4 regions of the Pseudomonas sp. GL_090 genome follow, and region 3 is predicted to be linked to each of the others. Evidence: predicted binding sites of a transcription regulator. Region 3 holds the regulator's gene; each other region holds the start of a gene.
The links. Region 3 encodes FliA, which starts transcription of late flagellar genes. Its sites were predicted from a motif close to CTAAAGTTTNNNNNNNNNNNGCCGNTAA; they were not measured.

Region 1 (4,772 bases), 910 kb from region 3:
TGAAAAACCGCCCGCTGCGCCTCGGCACATTCGGCGACACCCAGTTGCTGGACTTCCTGCCGCTGCCGGTCAACGCCATGGCCCAGCAACACCAGTTGATCGCCGACAAGGCTCTTGCACTGGCCCTGGCCGCCATCGAGCAGTCGGATTACCGGCCTGGCGTGCAAGCCATCGCGCGCACGTTCAAGCAGCGTATTCGCCAGGACTGAACCGTGGAGCTGATCGACACCCACACCCATCTGGATTTTCCGGACTTCGACGCCGACCGTCAGGCGTTGCTGGCCGAAAGCCGCGCCCTCGGGGTGCGGCGGATGGTGGTGCTGGGGGTTTATCAGGCCAATTGGCAGCGGGTCTGGGAACTGGTGCAGAGTGATCCCGACCTGCACGCCGCGTTCGGATTGCACCCGGTGTACCTGGACGATCATCGCCCGCAACACCTGAGCGAACTCGCTGACTGGCTGAGCCGTCTGGCCGGCCATCGGCAACTGTGTGCAGTCGGCGAGATCGGCCTGGACTACTTCATCGAAACCCTGGACCGCGACCGCCAGCAGGCGTTGTTCGAGGCGCAATTGCGACTGGCGGCGGATTTCAATCTTCCGGCTTTGATCCATGTGCGGCGCAGCCATGCGGCGGTGATTGCCACGCTCAAACGCTTCAAGCTCAAACGGGCAGGCATCATCCATGCCTTTGCCGGCAGCAAGGAAGAGGCCCGGGAATACATCAAGCTGGGTTTCAAACTCGGCCTTGGCGGCGCTGCGACCTGGCCTCAAGCGCTGCGCATGCACCGCGTGCTCGCCGAGCTACCGCTGGATTCTGTGGTGCTGGAAACCGACTCGCCGGACATGGCCCCAGCCATGTTCCCCGGCCAGCGCAACAGCCCGGCACACCTGCCGGCGATCTGCGCGGCACTGGCCGACATCATGGCGATCAGCCCCGAGCAATTGGCCACGGCCAGTACGGCCAATGCCTGCGAGTTGTTTAACTGGTCATAACGGCCAGCACCCGCCCACTGTAGGAGCGAGCCTGCTCGCGATGGCTGAGTATCAGTCGACATCAATGTCGCCTGATAAACCGTTATCGCGAGCAGGCTCGCTCCTACAGGGTCCCCGAGCGCTCTTTCAAACCCGAAACGCGCTGATCAACTGCTTCAACTCCACGACCTGGGCCGACAATGCTCGACTGGCATCTTCGGTCTGATGCGCACCTTCAGCGGTGCGCTCGCCGGCGCGATTGATCTCGACGATGTTCTGGTCGATGTCGTGAGCCACCGCGGTTTGCTGCTCCACGGCGGCGGCAATCTGTTGGTTCTGGTCGACGATCATGCCGACCGCTCCCAGGATGTTTTCCAGCGCCCGCTGGACCTTCTCCGACTGCCCGACCGTGCCGCTGGCCATTTCATGGCTGGTGCCCATGGCCTTGACCGCCGCGCCGACACCGCCATGGAGCCTGGCGATCATCTGCTCGATTTCTTCGGTCGATTGCTGGGTTCGTTTGGCCAGGGTCCGGACTTCGTCGGCCACCACGGCGAAACCACGGCCCTGCTCACCGGCCCGCGCTGCCTCGATGGCGGCATTGAGCGCCAGCAGGTTGGTCTGCTCGGCGATGCTCTTGATCACTTCGAGCACGCGGCTGATGGACTGGCTGTCGCTGGCCAGTTGGTTGATCACCAGTACCGATTGATCGATCTCGCTGGCCAGCGCGGCAATGCTGCCTTGCTGAGATTCCACCAGACTGCGGCCACTGATGGTCTCATCGTTGACACTGTGGGCACTGCTCACCGCCGCGGCGGCACTGCGCGCCACTTCCTGGGAAGTGGCCGACATCTGGTTCATGGCCGTGGCCACTTGTTCGATCTGCGTGCGCTGCCCGGCGACGGCCTGGTTGCTTTGCGCGGAAACGTTTTGCACTTGCCCGGCCTGACGCTCGACTTCGCTGACGGTCTGCCCTACCCGCTCGATCAGGTCATGGATTTTTTTCACCGTGCCGTTGAACACCTCGCCCAACTCCCCCAGCTCATCGCGGCTGTGGGCACTGAAGGTCACGGTCATGTCGCCGGCCGCCACCTTGTCCATCACCGCCCCCAGGCGCTTGAGCGTGGTGCGGGTCGAGGCGTAGAAAGCGCCGTAGAGATAAAAGATCAGCACAAATACGACTGACAGCGCCACGGCCTGCAACACCATGTGCGTGCGGTTCTGGTCCAGGCGTTGCTGCAACTGCGGGCCCAGATACTTCAGGGTGGCTTCGTTGAGTTGGTAGGTCTGGTCCATCAGGGCAGTGACCTGATCGTAAAAACCCTGCCACGGCGCGTCGAGGGTATCGGCCATGACCACTTGCTCTTCGAACAGCTCGCTGGCCTTCTTCAAGGATGCCCGGCTGCTATCGGCCTGAGCGGCCAGGGTCTCACGCGCAGCCTTGCTGGAACCCAGGGCATCCTGCAACTTCAGGCCATACTCGGCCTGGAGCTTTTCAATCTGCGCCAGCAATTCATCGAAACGGGTACTCGAAGCCGAATTGATGAACCCCTGCCCCAACGAGTAAGACCCCATCGCCCGACCTTCGCCCAGGATCTGGGTGACCCGTGGCGTGACGAGGGTGACGAGCTCGCTCAACTGGCGCATGTCGCTCTGGTTGTCGCGACTCAGGCCCGACTGGCTGGTGATGAGCTGGCTGAATATCTGCGCGCTGCCCACCAGTTTGCCGATCAAGGCACTTTTGCTTTGCAGGGAGTTTTCCGTTTGCTGGGCCTTGAACGCGGTGATCATTTCATCGCGTTTACCATCAAACACCGCGACCTGCTCCGGGTCGCTGGCCATCGGTGTCAGCCCTTGCAGGCGAGTCAGAATATTCTGCTCGAGGGTGCTGATTTTCGATTCGACATTGCCGGCCTTGCCGGATTGGCCGAGGCTGACATTGATCTGCACCAGGTTGTTCAGGGTTTCCAGATCGCGCCGCAGCGTCAGGCTGCTGCCCAACAGGTCGAGACTTTGCAGTTCGATGCGCGTGCCCTGGAATTCGCGATAGGAGTCCCGCACCAGATAGAAGTTGGTCACCAGCATCGGCACCAGGAACAGTACGCTGATCAGGCTGAACTTCATGCCGAAGCTCAGGCGGTTCATCAGTGCGACAGCGGGATAGAGCAAGCTCTTCACTGGATGTCTCCCTTCGATTTCTTATTTTTTTTATTGGCGGGCGCAGACAGACGGCAGATAGCCACTATTCGGCGCTATCTCTGTATAACTTAAATCGGCAGGAGGTTTTGTAACTTAAGGTTAACGACAGGGCGAAGCACTTCGCACTAGTGACCGCCCTGTGATCAAGGAGCTTTTCTGAATGCAGCGTTAATGCAGGACCGTCCACAACGCAAACCCGGCATACCAGAGCACCGCCGCACGCAGCAGCAACGCCCAGATGCGGTCCAGATTGTTGATACCTTCGGCGCCGCTCACCGGTGCCGGAATTTCACCGGCCACCAGCCCGACTTTCACGATCAATTGCGCGGCGCTGATGTTCCAGTTCAGCAGCTCATGCAGCATGACCCGACTGACCGCGACAAAATTGCCAACCAACGCCAGGCTCGCCGCCAGCAGACGCACCGGCAACCAGTCGAAGGCATGACGCAGTTGCCCGGCGCGCTCTACCACCGCCGGGTTTTTCCCGTGTTCTTCGGCCAGCGCCAGCAGCCGATAACTCAGCGCCGCGACCGGTCCCAACAGGAAGTACCAGAAAATCACCGCGAAAAAGCTCTGGTAGGCCTCCCACAGCAAATGCCCTTCGACCTGCTCCAGCAACTGCTCGCCACTGTCTGCGCAGATATCCAGATCGCGCTTGGCGACATGGGCCGCCGCTTGCAGGTCCTCCCGACGCCAGGCATCACGGAACGGTCCGAGATCACCCAACAGATCACCGCGCCCCAGGCTGTAGATCACCACCAGCAAATGGATCGGCAACGCCAGTAACCCGTAGGCCACCGGCTCGATGACGACCAGCAGCAAACCCAGCAACGCCACCGGCAACAAGACCATTACCGCCAACACCAGCCATGGCCGCTCCGAAAGTCGCGGGCTGGCCTCAAGCTTGTTCAGCTCGTGTGTCCAGCCATTGTCACGCTGAACCCGATGACGCAGGGCCGAGAACTTCTCGATCCATACCGCCAACAGCAACACCAGAAAACTCATCGTCCTTCCTCTTGTGCCAGGGCGGCACGATAGCGTGCCCAGTCGAACGCCGGCCCTGGATCGGTTTTGCGCCCCGGTGCAATGTCGCTGTGCCCGCAGATGCGCTCTGTGGTGATTGCCGTGAACGCCTGTTGCAACTGGCGGGTCAGGGCTGTCAATGCGCTGTATTGCGCGTCAGTGAACGGCAGATCATCCGTGCCTTCAAGCTCGATGCCCACGGAAAAATCGTTACAGGTTTCCCGCCCCTCGAAGCACGAGACACCCGCATGCCACGCACGCTCAAGACATGAAACAAACTGGGTGACGGTACCGTCACGTTCGATCAGAAAGTGCGCCGACACCCGCAAATCCGCGATCCCTTCAAAATAGGGGTGTTCGGTGACATCCAGACGATTCTGGAAAAATTCCTGCACCTTGCCGGTGGCGAACTGCGCTGGCGGCAGGCTGATGTTGTGGATCACCAGCAGGGAAATTTCGCCTGTGGGGCGCGCATTGAAGTTGGGTGAGGGGCAGACATGCACACCCTGAATCCAACCGCTCGCGGGGTCCAACTGCATACCGATTCCTTCAACGTCGACTGTATTGGCACAGTATGCC
Region 2 (4,772 bases), 3.1 Mb from region 3:
TGCAACGTGCCGGGCCCGAACCGCTCAACCAGCCAGCGGGGCAACGGCGCCCAGCCGAATCCGCCCTGGGCCATTTCCAGCAGCATCAGATAACTCGGCGCCGACCAGACGCGGCCCTTCGCCCGACTGTCATAGGGATTGATGATGGTGGCCAGGCGCAGCTCGCGGTGCTGCTGCAGTACGTCCCGGTCGACGTGGTCCAGCGTTGCCAATGGATGTGCCGGGGACACGAACAAGGCGAATTCCGTGCGCTCGTCCACCGTCGAGCTGACCAGGTCCGGCGGGTAGCTGTCCTGCATTTCGGCGAAGGCAATCTGCGCCCGGCCGCTTTGCACCAGGGACATCAGGTCATCGCATTCGGCGATCAGGCACTCGAGCTCCAGGTCCGGGTAACGCTGCTCGAAGGCACTGAGGGCGGCTTCGAAGCGATCCGACTGATAGGTATCGGACAGCGCCACCGTCAGCTTCGCTTCCACCCCTTGGGACAGTTGGCTGGCGGCGATTTCCAGGCGACTGGTGGCGGCCAGGATGTCTTCGGCCCGTTGCAGCATGACGTGCCCGGCCGGGGTCAGCCCGGGCTTGCGGCTGCTGCGGTCGAACAGGATCAGGTTGAGGTCGATTTCCAGGCTGGCCACCGCCGCGCTGATGGTCGACTGACTGCGGCCCAGCTTGCGCGCCGCGGCGGAAAACGAGCCTTGGGTCGCGGCTTCGACAAACGCCAGCAACACTTCGTGAGAGGCCATGAACTATCGCCTTGATCGATGGTTATTGGTTATGAAGTATCGGTGTGGTGACGGATCATGGCAACCACACCGTCACTCAAGGGAGTTCGGCCATGAGCGCCAACAAATCCATAACTGAACGTATTTTCCAAGCCATTGGCTTCGAACTGCTGGCCATCCTGATCTGTACCCCGTTGCTGGCCTGGATCATGAAAAAACCGATGCTGGAAATGGGCATGGTCACCGTCCTCATCGCCGGCCTGGCCCTGGCCTGGAACGTGGTCTTCAACGGTCTGTTCGATCGGCTGCTCAAGCGCCTGGCCATCGCACACAACGCCTGGGTCCGCGTGGTGCATGCGCTGTTGTTCGAAGGCGGACTGGTGGCCCTGGGCGTACCGCTGATCGCCTGGTGGCTGAATGTCAGTCTGTGGCAAGCGTTCCTGCTGGATATCGGTGTGTTGCTGTTCTTCCTGCCGTACACCTACGTCTACCACTGGGCATATGACGTGGTTCGGGAGCGGATGCTGGTGACTCGCGAAGTTTGCTAAGTACCGTTTTTGTGGCGAGAGAGTTAGCAGGCGTCAGTAATCCCGCTGCTTGCGAAACGCCCAGCGCCCGGCGATCACGGTAAAGGTCGCCACCAGCGCCACCAAGACCCAGAAACCCTGCGGATCATCGGCCAGCGGAATGCCGCCGACGTTCATACCGAAGAAACCGGCAATGATGTTGATCGGTAGCGCCAGCACCGTCACCACCGTCAGGGTGAATAGGGTGCGGTTGGTCTGTTCGTTGATGTTGGCGGCGATCTCCTCCTGCAACAGCTTGATCCGCTCACCCAGCGCCGTGAGGTCGTTGATGATCAGCGCGAACTCCTCGGTGGATTTGCGCAACTCCTTCACGTCTTCCTTTTGCAGCCATTGCGGCGGCCGGTTGAGCAGGCGCAGCAATGAGCCCGGTTCCAGCGCCAGCAGCCGTTGCAATCGCACCAGCACCCGGCGATTGGCGCCCAGTTCGGCGCGGTTGGTCGACAGCCGCGAGGACAGCAATTCATCTTCGATCTGATCCACGCTCTGGCTGGTCTTGCGCACGATCTGGGTCAGCACTTCACCCTGGTCGCGCAGCAGATGCACCAGCAACTCCAGCGGGGAACGAAAGCATTCCCGGGCCTTCACCGACGAGCGCAATTTGTCCACCGAGTGCAGCGGTTGCAGGCGGGCGCTGATGATCAATTGGCTGCGGGCGCACACCCACAGGGTCGAGACATCCGAGGAGACCATGTTGCTGAGGTTGAACACCACATCGTTGACCACCGCCAGTAACGCGGAGTCGACATGTTCGATACGCGTCGAGCGCGAGCCTTCGTGCAGCGCTTCGAAAAACTCCTCGGGCAATTCCAGATGGCTTTTCATCCAGCGCTCGCACGCGGCGTGGGCCAGGTTCAGGTGCAGCCAGAGAAATTGCTCATTGCTCTCCGGTTGTTGCAGGTACTGCAAGGCCTCGGCGGAATTGATTTCCCGACCGGCCTCACCGGGGCGAAAGCTGAAACCGTAAAGCAGGCCGAACAGATCCGTGTCGCGATGGCTTTGATCGATGCTGTGGTTCATGAGGACTCGCAAGGGGAGGCGCCTGTCACATGTTTTACAGATTCACTTGAGCGGCATCATTGCAAGCGGGGGTGACGTTTTTGTGACAGGAAAATAACGCAAAAAATTGTTCTACCGACGGTCGGGATTTTCTCAAGAACCGCTCTGGCTAGCCGATCACGCTTGGGTTGAGTTGCGCGCCGTCGGCCTCGGCCGGGACCGCAGACAGGGATGTCCGGACACTTTTCACGCCTTAACGGGCGTGCCTCATTCCTGTCATGAGTACCCTGCGATGCTTTTGCAAAAGTCCCTGAGAGCACAAATTCTTGCCCTGCTGAGCGGCAGTCTGCTGGCGATGCTGTTGATCGCCCTGGCGTGCTTTCACTTCCTGTCCAGCGGCGTGCAGAACTACGCCAATCTGATCGAAGGCCCGCTGCACACCTCGCAATTGATCGATGAAGCCAACCTGCAATTCAAGGTGCAGGTGCAGGAGTGGAAAAACGTCCTGCTGCGCGGCAAGCAACCGGCGGACCTGAGCAAGTACTGGGGGCAATTCGAGGAGCGTCAGCGCGATGTGCAAAACATCCTCGGCGAGCTGGCCGCGCAGAAGGGCATCGAGCCGCCACTCAAGAGCCGAATCGAGCGCTTGCGTGACGAACATCGTCAGTTGGGCGCGGCCTATCAGAAGGGCCGGGACGCGTTCGTGGCCGCCGGTGGTGACCCGGCGGCGGGCGACGCGGCGGTCAAGGGCGTGGACCGCGCCGCCAGCGATCAGATGAGTGAACTGGTCAGTGAGTTGCGCAAGCAGGGCGCTGAACAATCGACACTGATCAGCGCCAGTGCCGATCGCACGGTGTTGCTGGGGCTGGTCGTGATGCTGGTTTCGGGGCTGCTGATCGGCCTGCTGAGCCTGTGGCTGGTCAACCGTAACCTGGTCGAGCCGATCCGCAAACTGATCGAATACGTGGCGCAACTCAGCCAGGGGCGTTTTGCCGAGCGCGTGGCCAGCACCCGTCAGGACGAGTTGGGCAAACTGGCGATGGCCGCCAACACCCTGCGCGATTTCCTCGCCGAAACCTTCAGCCGTTTACAGCGCAGCGCGTCGGACCTGGACAGCGCCAGCGGTGAGTTGAATTCGATCGCCACCCTGATGGCCGGCGGCACCAACGAGCAGTTCAACCGCACCGATCAGGTGGCCACGGCGATGAACGAAATGTCCGCTACCGCACAGGAAGTCGCCCGTCATGCCGCCGAAGCGGCGCGGGCCGCCGACGATGCCGACCAGTCCGCCCAGCAGGGCGAAAAAGTCATGCAGGGCACCATCCACACCATCACCCGGATGCGCGGCGAAATCGCCAACACCGCCACGGTCATCCGCCAGCTTGAAACCGACAGCGGACGCATTGGCAAAGTCCTGGAAGTGATTCGCGGCATCGCCGAGCAGACCAACCTGCTGGCGCTCAACGCCGCCATCGAAGCGGCCCGCGCCGGTGAGGCCGGACGCGGATTCGCGGTGGTGGCCGATGAAGTGCGCAGCCTGGCCCAGCGCACGGCGGCGTCGATCATCGAGATCAACCAGATCATCCAGACCGTGCAGACCGGTGCAATCGAAGCGGCCCAGGCGATTGAAAGCGGTCAGTCGCGCAGCGAACAAAGCGTGCAGCAAGTGACGGAGGCCGGCGCCATGCTCGAGCGCATCACCCTGGCCGTGGAAGCCATCCGTGACATGAACCGCCAGATCGCCACTGCCGCCGAAGAGCAGACCTCGGTGGCTGAAGACATCTCGCGCAACCTCACCGAAATCACCAGCATCGCCAGCACCAACCTGGACAACGTGCAGCGCACTGAAGCGGCCAGCACCAACCTGCACGGGTTGTCGGGGCAGTTGAACGAGGTGACGGCGCGCCTGAGCGCTTGATGAAACGGACTGTGTACCGGGTTCCTTATCGATTCGGTACACAGTCGGTCTCAGTGCAGATACAGGGTGTCGATGACGGGTTGAACGTGAATCCACAGTGGAAAAAACACCATGGTCAGCACGTCGGCCTGATCAATCATCCAGACGCAGAAAAGCCGCACGATCCGAAAAGCGTGCGGCTCTTTGTTGTGCATCAGACGTCTTTTTTGTTCTTCAGGACTTCGCCGGTGGTGGCGTTCAAATCCACGTCCCATTCAACATTGCTGGCGTCACGCAGTTCGACTTCGTACTCGTAGATGGTGGAGTGTTTGTCCAGGTCGCTGTCGGTAATGGTGGCCCCCGGGTGCAGCTTCAACACGATCTGGTTCAACTCTTCCATAGGCTTGATCTTGCCCTCCTTCACCAGCTGAGGGATCTGGTCGACGGGAACGTCTTTGGCCTGGGCCAAACCAGCGGTGAGCGTCAGGGCGGCAGCGGTGAAGAGGGCAGTCAAAGTCTTCATGAGTTCTTTCCTTGGGATAGTTGTTCAAGTGGGATCAGGTTAGTCGT
Region 3 (4,772 bases):
ACTGAGTCGCAGCTGCCAGTCATCACGCTGGAGCCAAGGTTGGAACAGATATTGCTCAATAGTCTGCAGAAGGCAGGACAAGGCTCGGAAGAGGGTGTTCTGCTGGAGCCAAGCATGGCTGAGAAGCTGCAACGTTCGTTGATCGACGCGGCGCAGCGTCAGGAGATGCAAGGTCAGCCGGTGATTCTGCTGGTGGCCGGTCCGGTTCGCGCGATGCTCTCGCGATTCGGCCGGCTCGCAGTCCCGGGTTTGCACGTGTTGGCTTACCAGGAAATCCCTGACAACAAGCAAGTGACCATCGTTGCGACAGTAGGGCCCAACGGCTGAGGTAGTGGTTTATGCAAGTTAAGCGTTTTTTCGCCGCCGATATGCGTCAGGCCATGAAGCTGGTTCGCGATGAGCTGGGCGCTGATGCCGCCATCATTGGCAACCGCCGGATCGCCGGGGGTGTCGAATTGACGGCTGCGCTGGATTACAAGCTGTCGGCCCTGGCGCCGCGGGTCCCGAACATGGAGCTCGAAGACGAGCTGCGCAAGACTCAGTCGCGGATCGTCACTGCCCAGGCCGAATTGAGCCTGCGTGGCGATGGCGAGAGCGACAACGCAACCAATCGCCAGTTGTTCGCCGGCTTGCCGTTGACCGCCGCCGAGCCGCTGATGGAACCGACCTACGCCGAACCCCGTCGCCCCGCGCCGGCCGCTGCGCCAGCGTCCGGTGGCGTGGATCCGCGGGCGTTTGACTCGATGCGTTTCGAGCTCAACAGCCTGCGCGAACTCATGGAAGTCCAACTCGGCTCCCTGGCCTGGAATCAGCTGCAAGGCAGCCGTCCGGACCAGGCCAACCTCTGGCGTCGCTTGCAACGCATTGGCCTGTCCGGCCCGCTGTCGCGCGACCTGCTGGCGATGATCAGCGAAATCGAAGAGCCTCGTCAGGCCTGGCGCATGTTGCTGGCGCACCTGGCGCGCATGATCGTTACCCCGGAAGTCGAGCCGCTGGAAGAGGGCGGTGTGATTGCCATGGTCGGCCCTGCCGGCATGGGCAAGACCACCACCCTGGCCAAGCTGGCCGCCCGCTACGTGCTCAAGTACGGCGCGCAGAACATCGCGCTGGTGAGCATGGACAGCTTCCGCATCGGTGCCCAGGAGCAGCTCAAGACCCTGGGGCGCATTCTCAATGTGTCGGTGACCCACGTCGATCCGGGCCAGTCCCTGGTGCAGGCCCTGGAACCACTGTTGCGCAAGCGCGTGGTGCTGATCGATACCGCCGGCCTGCAGGCCAGCGATCCGGCCCTGCGCATGCAGCTCGAAAGCCTGGCCGGTCGTGGCATCCGCTCGAAAAATTATCTGGTCCTGGCAACCACCAGCCAGAAACAGGTTCTAACGGCCGCTTATCACAGTTACAAGCGTTGCGGGCTCGCCGGCTGCATCCTGACTAAACTGGATGAAACGGCAAGTCTGGGCGAGGTGTTGAGCCTGGCCATCAGTCATGAACTGCCAGTGGCCTACCTGACCGATGGCCCGCGGATCCCGGATGATTTGCATCTGCCGCGTCGTCATCAGTTGGTCAGCCGCGCCGTGAGCGTGCAAATGCAGGAAGAACCCAGCGAAGAAGCCATGGCTGACATGTTCGCTGACATCTACCACAGCCCGACCAAGCAGGTTGGCTGAGGTATTAATGAACAGTTTTTGTACCTACATCGATGGTCTGCCATGCATTGTTCCGTTTGTGAACGCGCAGCCAGTAATGTGGCCTCCGTCTATGCAAGACAAGGTAAAGAAATAACATGGGCAGCATGCATCCCGTACAGGTGATCGCGGTGACCGGCGGCAAAGGTGGCGTCGGGAAAACTAATGTGTCAGTGAACTTGTCCCTGGCTTTGGCCGAGCTTGGCCGGCGCGTCATGCTGTTGGACGCGGACCTTGGACTGGCGAACGTCGACGTTCTGCTGGGCCTGACACCCAAACGTACCCTGGCCGACGTGATCGAAGGCCGCTGCGAACTGCGCGATGTATTGCTGCAGGGACCCGGCGGCATCCGTATCGTTCCGGCCGCATCCGGCACTCAGAGCATGGTGCATCTGAGCCCCGCGCAACACGCCGGCCTGATCCAGGCCTTCAGTGATATCGGCGACAACCTCGACGTACTGGTGATCGACACCGCTGCGGGCATTGGGGACTCGGTAGTCAGTTTCGTTCGCGCAGCCCAGGAAGTGCTGCTGGTGGTGTGCGACGAGCCGACCTCGATTACCGATGCCTATGCCTTGATCAAGTTGCTGAACCGCGACTACGGCATGAACCGCTTCCGCGTCCTGGCCAACATGGCCCAGAGCCCGCAGGAAGGACGCAACCTGTTCGCCAAGTTGACCAAGGTCACGGATCGCTTCCTCGATGTCGCCTTACAATACGTCGGCGCGGTGCCCTACGACGAAAGCGTGCGCAAGGCCGTGCAGAAGCAGCGCGCCGTCTACGAGGCCTTCCCGCGTTCCAAGTGCTCGCTGGCGTTCAAGGCCATCGCGCAGAAGGTCGATACCTGGCCGCTGCCTGCCAACCCGCGCGGGCACCTGGAGTTTTTCGTCGAGCGGCTTGTGCAGCAGACAGCAGGACCTGTTCTATGACAGCCAGCGGCTACAACCTCTACAAAAAGTCGGCACGCGATGCGCAGTACGAGCTGATCGAGCGTTACGCGCCGCTGGTTAAACGCATTGCCTACCACTTGCTGGCGCGATTGCCGGCCAGTGTCCAGGTTGAAGACCTGATCCAGGCCGGGATGATCGGCCTGCTTGAAGTATCGACCAAATATGACGCCAGCAAAGGCGCCAGTTTCGAAACGTACGCGGGCATACGAATCCGCGGCGCCATGCTTGATGAGGTGCGCAAGGGGGACTGGGCGCCACGTTCGGTTCACCGCAATACGCGGATGGTCAGCGATGCCATTCGCTCGATTGAAGCTAAAACCGGCCGAGACGCTAAAGATCACGAAGTTGCGGCCGAACTCCAATTGAGTCTCGATGATTACTACGGGATTTTGAACGACACCCTGGGCAGCCGGCTGTTCAGTTTCGACGACCTTTTGCAGGACGGCGAACACGAGGGGCTGCACGAGGATGGCGCGAGTGCTCATCTCGAGCCGTCACGCGACCTGGAGGATGAACGCTTCCAGGCTGCGCTGGCGGATGCGATTGCCAATTTGCCGGAGCGTGAGCGGCTGGTGTTGGCGCTGTACTACGACGAAGAGTTGAACCTCAAGGAAATCGGTGAGGTCCTGGGGGTCAGCGAATCGCGGGTCAGCCAGTTACACAGCCAGTGCGCGGCCCGTTTGCGGGGGCGTTTGGGGGAGTGGCGAGCGCGCTGAGGGCAGTGTGGGGACACTGCGAACGAGGCTGGTGTGGTGTTGAACTGCGCCGGTCGCGATCTGTTGTGCTCCAGACAGTCATTGAGTGCTTTGCCGGATTGATTGAAATGGCGCGTCCAGGTGCTGGGCGCGTTTAAGACTGCTTGGAGGTCGAATTGGACAAGAACATGAAAATCCTCATCGTTGATGACTTCTCAACGATGCGGCGGATCATCAAGAACCTGCTGCGTGACCTTGGGTTCACCAACACCGTCGAGGCCGACGATGGCACTACCGCCATTCCGGTGCTCAACAGCGGAAGCATCGACTTTCTGGTAACGGACTGGAACATGCCTGGCATGACCGGTATCGATCTGCTGCGCCACGTGCGTGCCGATGAAAAGCTCAAGCACCTGCCGGTGCTGATGGTGACCGCTGAAGCCAAGCGCGAGCAGATCATCGAAGCCGCCCAGGCCGGTGTTAACGGCTATGTGGTCAAACCCTTCACGGCCCAGGCGTTGAAAGAAAAAATCGAGAAGATTTTCGAACGCATCGGTTGATGAATGCGCCACGGGGGAGCTATGGGCAATAACGAAACTTCATTGGGCGACTTTGAATCGACCCTGAAAAAACACGCCGTCGAATTGGTCGAGAGCCTTGAAAAAGGCAAGTTCGGCGACGCGGTGCAATTGATCCATGAGCTCAACCAGACCCGTGACCGTGGCCTGTATCAGGAAGTGGGCAAGCTCACCCGCGAACTGCATAGCGCGATCGTCAATTTCCAGATTGACCCGCACATGCCGCAAGCCGAAGAAGTGTCGCAGATCACCGACGCCACCGAACGCCTGGGGTACGTGGTCAAGCTGACCGAGGCCGCGGCCAATCGCACCATGGATCTGGTGGAAAGTGCCACGCCGCTGGTCAATGGCCTGGCCGATGAAGCCAAGGTGTTGAGCGCGGACTGGGGGCGCTTCATGCGTCGCGAAGTCGGCGCCGAAGAGTTTCGTGAACTGGCCCGGCGGGTCGACGGGTTCCTGACGCGCAGCGGCACGGACAATCGCGCGGTGTCGGGCAACCTCAACGACATCCTGCTCGCCCAGGATTACCAGGACCTCACAGGCCAGGTGATCAAGCGTGTGACCCAGTTGGTCACCGAAGTTGAAAGCAACCTGCTCAAGCTCGTGCTGATGGCCAGTCAGGTGGACCGCTTTGCGGGCATCGAACATGACCGTGAAGCGATGCTTGCTGAAAAAGATCCACAAAAACATCTCTCTCAGGGTGAAGGTCCGCAGATTCATGCCGATAAAAGAGAAGACGTTGTGTCCGGTCAGGACGATGTGGACGATTTGTTATCCAGCCTGGGATTTTAGAGTTTTGGAATTTTAGGTTTTTTGGGTTTTTAGACCTGTAGGAGCACCCCCTTAATGAGCTTCGGCGCCGAT
Region 4 (4,772 bases), 300 kb from region 3:
TGGGTTATCCGTTCTATGCGGTGGGTAAACCGCAGAAGCCGCGGGTTGAGCATCTGGCGGGGCTGAAGACTCGGACCTTGATCGTGCAAGGTGAACGCGATGCGTTGGGCAACCGGGAGGCGGTCGAGGGGTATGCGCTATCGCCGGGTATCGAGGTGTTTTGGCTGGTGGCGGGGGATCATGACTTGAAGCCGTTGAAGGCTTCGGGGTTTAGCCATGTGCAGCATTTGGCGGCTGCGGCGCAGAAGGTAGCCTCATTTCTTCAGTGAGGTTTTGTGCAGGCTGTGATGGCCCCATCGCGAGCAGGCTCGCTCCTACATTGGATCAACTGTAGGCGCGAGCCTGCTCGCGATGAGGGACTACCAGACAACATCACTTTCACTGGCTCAATCAGCGGTTAAACCGCTCCACCAATGAATACTGTGTATTGGCAGTCTTGGTCAGCTCTTCACTCAGCAACGCCGAGTTCTGCGCCTGTTCCGAGGTCTGGTCCGCCAGTTGCGAAATGTTGCTGATGTTGCGGCTGATCTCTTCGGCCACGGCGCTTTGCTCTTCGGTCGCGGCGGCGATCTGGGTGGTCATGTCGGTGATGTTGGCCACCGCTTCGCTGATCCCCACCAGTGCCTGGTCCGCTTCCAGCACCCGCGCCACGCCTTCTTCGGCCTGACGATGCCCGGCTTCCATGGTTTGCACGGCGGTGCTGGCGGTTTGCTGGAGCTTGGCGATCAGCGCATGAATCTGCCCGGTGGACTCGCTGGTGCGTTGCGCCAGTTGACGGACTTCGTCGGCCACCACCGCAAATCCACGCCCCATCTCACCGGCGCGGGCTGCTTCGATGGCGGCGTTCAGCGCCAGCAGGTTGGTCTGGTCGGCGATGCCTTTGATCACGTCGACCACACCACCGATTTCGTTGCTGTCCTTGGCCAGTTGGGTCACCGTCACGCCGGTCTCACCGACTACCACCGACAGGCGCTGGATGGCTTCGCGGGTTTCCCCGGCGATGTCACGACCACGACCGGTCAGGCGATTGGCTTCCTGGGTGGCATCGGCGGTGCGTTGCACGTGGCTGGCGACTTCCTGGGTGGTCGCGGCCATCTGGTTGACCGCGGTGGCCACCTGTTCGGTCTCGACCCGTTGACGTTCCAGGCCGCTGGAGCTGTTGTGCGCCAGGGCATCGGATTGCCTGGCCTGATCGGTCAGGTGTTCGGCCGTGTCCTGCAGACGCGTCAGGCAGGTTTTCAGGCGTGCCTCCTGACTGAGGATGGACATTTCCAGGCGCGCCTGGGCGCCGCGACTGTCGGTGTACATCTGTGCGATCAACGGATCGGAGGTGGTCTGCTCGGCCAGGCGCAGCAAACGCTTGAGGCCACGCTGTTGCCACTGGAGGCCCATCAGGCCCAGCGGCACCGAAAGACCGGCAGCCAGGGCAAACCCCCAGTGGGAGTTCAGCGATGCACCGATCATGAAGCTCAATTGGCTGACCAGAATGAACGGCAGCCAGTCCTGCAGGATCGGCACCCATTTATCCGAGGAGGGAATGGCCGACTTGCCCTGGTTGATGCGTTGGTAGAGCGCTTCGGCACGGCGGATCTGTTCGGCGGTGGGCTTGACCCGCACAGACTCGTAACCGATCACCTGTTTGCCTTCGAAGACCGGTGTCACATAGGCGTTCACCCAGTAATGATCTCCGGTCTTGCAGCGATTCTTGACAATGCCCATCCATGGCAAGCCTTGTTTCAGCGTTTCCCACATGTGTGCGAACACCGCGGCCGGGACGTCGGGGTGACGGACCAGGTTGTGCGGAGCACGGATCAGTTCCTCTCGGGAAAACCCGCTGATCTCGACGAAAGCGTCGTTACAGTAGGTGATCATGCCCTTGGCATCGGTGGTGGATATCAACCGTTGCTGAGCCGGGAAGGTCCGCTCGCGTTGTGTAATAGGCTGGTTGTTACGCATGGCTTTTTTAATCCGCAAGGCTTTCAAGTGCTGTATCGGCAAGGTCGACGGATTGTTGAGATTATTTTTCGATAATCGGCAATGCGTTGCAAAATGACCCTTGCGTCAGCTGGCGAGCATCGGATAGGTGAACAGACCGAAGTGCAGCAGGTTCAGGCCAAAATGAGTAGCGATGGCTGCTGTCAGTCCTCCAAAACGGTAGGCCAGGCCATAGCCGATCCCGGCCAGGCTGGCCAGCAGGACCCATTGCCAGCCAGCACCGGCATGCGCCAGGCCAAAGATCAGCGAAGCCAGGAGCAGCGCAAAGTTTTCACCATGACGCAGATTTTTCAGCCAGCGACTCAGGCCGCTCTGGATGTAGCCGCGAAACAGCGCCTCCTCGACCAGTGTCACCAGCAGCAGATTGTTGAGCAGCCAAAACCAGGCGGCATCCGGCCATTTCGGTGCCCAAGCGACGACACCCAGCAACAGCGCACCACCCAAGGCCAGCACGGCACTCAGGGGTAGCGCCAGTGCGGTGGCAAACAGGATCGATCGAAACGAGCGCCGACCGACAAGCCATGGGCAGACCAGTAACAGCCAAAATCCGATCAGGGGTTTGTCAAGGTTTGCGTACATGGTAAATGGCACTGCGTCGTCGGTGAAACGCTGCGTGGCGATGATTGGGCCGTTGTAGAAATCGGGCCACCAATGCGTCGCCAGGGTCAGAGCTAGAATTATGAATAGGCCATGGCCTACGTATCGACCGAACTGAAGCGTTTGCTGGCTAGCGGCAAAACCGGAAACCAACAGCAAAACAATAGGAATCGCCGCCGGCCAACTCATACTGCTGAAGTCCAGTGCCAAGTAGTAGCCGATGGAGAGGAGGGCCAGAAAAGTCCTTGGCAGAGCAAACATTGAAAGTCCTTGTGTCGAAATTCTGTGGATTCCCCCAGCCCCCAGTGGTAGCGAGTGTCGGGCCAACATCAAGCAGAGCGAGATTATAGTGGGGTGGTCACAAACAAAAACACCGCCCGAAGGCGGCGTTTGTATCAGCGCATGCCTAGGAGGCAATCAACTGCCGCAACACGTAATGCAAAATCCCTCCGGACTTGAAGTACTCCACCTCATTGAGCGTATCGATGCGGCACAACACCTCGATCTTCTCGCTGCTACCGTCTTCGCGAGTGATGACCAGCGTCAGGTTCATCCGTGGCGTCAGCTCGACGCCGGTCAAACCGAGGATGTCCAGGTTTTCACTGCCATTGAGGTTCAGCGTCTTGCGGTTCTGATCCAGCTTGAACTGCAACGGCAGCACGCCCATGCCCACCAGGTTGGAGCGGTGAATCCGTTCGAAGCTTTCGGCGACGACCGCTTTCACTCCCAGCAGATTGGTGCCCTTGGCGGCCCAGTCGCGACTCGAGCCGGTGCCGTATTCCTGGCCGGCGATCACCACCAGCGGCGTGCCTGAAGCCTGATAGCGCATGGCGGCGTCGTAGATCGACATTTTCTCCCCGGTGGGAATGTAGCGAGTGTTGCCGCCTTCTTCGCCGCCGAGCATTTCGTTGCGTATGCGGATGTTGGCGAAGGTGCCGCGCATCATCACTTCATGGTTGCCGCGCCGCGAACCGTAGGAGTTGAAGTCCCGCGGCTCCACGCCTTTGTCGCGCAGGTATTGTCCTGCCGGGCTGTCGACCTTGATGTTGCCGGCCGGGGAGATGTGGTCGGTGGTCACCGAGTCGCCCAGTAGTGCGAGGATTCTGGCGCCGTTGACATCCTTGACCACGGGCGGCGGGCCACCGATGTCGTCGAAGAACGGCGGGTGCTGGATGTAAGTCGAATCGTCCTGCCAGACATAGGTCGCCGCCTGCGGGACCTTGATCGCCTGCCATTGCGCGTCACCGGCAAACACTTCGGCGTATTCCTTGTGGAACATGGCGGTGTTGACCTGATTCACGGCGTCGGCAATTTCCTTGCTGCTGGGCCAGATGTCCCGCAGGTAAACCGGGTTGCCATCCTTGTCCTCGCCCAACGGCTCGCGACTGAGGTCGGTGCGCACGGTGCCGGCCAGCGCGTAGGCCACCACCAGCGGCGGGGAGGCCAGCCAGTTGGTTTTCACCAGCGGATGCACCCGGCCTTCGAAGTTGCGATTACCCGAGAGCACGGAGGCCACGGTGAGGTCCGCTTGCTGGATGGCTTTCTCGATGGGTTCCGACAGTGGTCCCGAGTTGCCGATGCAAGTGGTGCAGCCATAGCCGACCAGGGCAAAACCCAGTTCATCGAGGTAATGGGTCAGGCCGGCCGCCTTGTAGTAGTCGGTGACCACTTTCGAGCCGGGGGCCAGCGAGCTCTTCACCCAGGGTTTGCGTTTCAGGCCTTTTTCCACAGCCTTCTTCGCCACCAGCCCGGCGGCCATCATCACGCTGGGGTTGGAGGTGTTGGTGCAGGAGGTGATCGCGGCGATGACCACGGCGCCGTTTTTCAGGCGATAGGTCTGGCCTTCGTAATCGTAATCCGCTTCACCGGCCATATCGGCATTGCCGACGGCAACACCACCACCGCCTTCGCTTTCCAGGCGGCCTTCTTCCTTGCTGGTGGGCTTGAATTGCAGGTCGGTGAAGTCGCTGAACGCTTGCGCAACGTTGGGCAGCGACACCCGGTCCTGTGGGCGTTTTGGTCCGGCGAGGCTGGCTTCGACGCTGCCCATGTCCAGTGCCAGGCTGTCGGTGAACAGCGGTTCCTGGCCGGGCAGGCGCCACAGGCCCTGGGCCTTGCTGTACGCCTCCACCAGTTGCACCGTTTCCAGGGGGCGGCCGGACAGTCGCAGGTACTCCAGT

Region 1: a site for FliA is predicted at 3,241-3,268, ahead of AC3ITA_RS03840 (methyl-accepting chemotaxis protein). Genes of this name have one in related genera too.
Region 2: a site for FliA is predicted at 2,458-2,485, ahead of AC3ITA_RS22435 (methyl-accepting chemotaxis protein). Genes of this name have one in related genera too.
Region 4: a site for FliA is predicted at 1,989-2,016, ahead of AC3ITA_RS09320 (methyl-accepting chemotaxis protein). Genes of this name have one in related genera too.

Annotation. Positions count from the first base shown of each region.
Region 1 is NZ_CM174452.1:877,501-882,272, reverse strand. Features, by position in the region: gene cra (catabolite repressor/activator) at 1-209, shown strand, start outside; gene AC3ITA_RS03845 (TatD family hydrolase) at 213-992, shown strand; gene AC3ITA_RS03840 (methyl-accepting chemotaxis protein) at 1,119-3,149, opposite strand; gene ampE (regulatory signaling modulator protein AmpE) at 3,339-4,175, opposite strand; gene ampD (1,6-anhydro-N-acetylmuramyl-L-alanine amidase AmpD) at 4,172-4,732, opposite strand.
Region 2 is NZ_CM174452.1:4,991,515-4,996,286, reverse strand. Features, by position in the region: gene AC3ITA_RS22450 (LysR family transcriptional regulator) at 1-743, opposite strand, end outside; gene AC3ITA_RS22445 (multidrug/biocide efflux PACE transporter) at 836-1,270, shown strand; gene AC3ITA_RS22440 (transporter) at 1,304-2,326, opposite strand; gene AC3ITA_RS22435 (methyl-accepting chemotaxis protein) at 2,598-4,223, shown strand; gene AC3ITA_RS22430 (hypothetical protein) at 4,274-4,417, opposite strand; gene AC3ITA_RS22425 (PepSY domain-containing protein) at 4,417-4,725, opposite strand.
Region 3 is NZ_CM174452.1:1,788,018-1,792,789, forward strand. Features, by position in the region: gene flhA (flagellar biosynthesis protein FlhA) at 1-327, shown strand, start outside; gene flhF (flagellar biosynthesis GTPase FlhF) at 339-1,667, shown strand; gene fleN (flagellar synthesis regulator FleN) at 1,784-2,614, shown strand; gene fliA (RNA polymerase sigma factor FliA) at 2,611-3,351, shown strand; gene AC3ITA_RS07905 (chemotaxis response regulator CheY) at 3,519-3,890, shown strand; gene AC3ITA_RS07910 (protein phosphatase CheZ) at 3,912-4,700, shown strand; gene AC3ITA_RS07915 (chemotaxis protein CheA) at 4,755-4,772, shown strand, end outside.
Region 4 is NZ_CM174452.1:2,083,721-2,088,492, forward strand. Features, by position in the region: gene AC3ITA_RS09315 (alpha/beta family hydrolase) at 1-269, shown strand, start outside; gene AC3ITA_RS09320 (methyl-accepting chemotaxis protein) at 391-1,956, opposite strand; gene AC3ITA_RS09325 (CPBP family intramembrane glutamic endopeptidase) at 2,062-2,853, opposite strand; gene acnA (aconitate hydratase AcnA) at 2,999-4,772, opposite strand, start outside.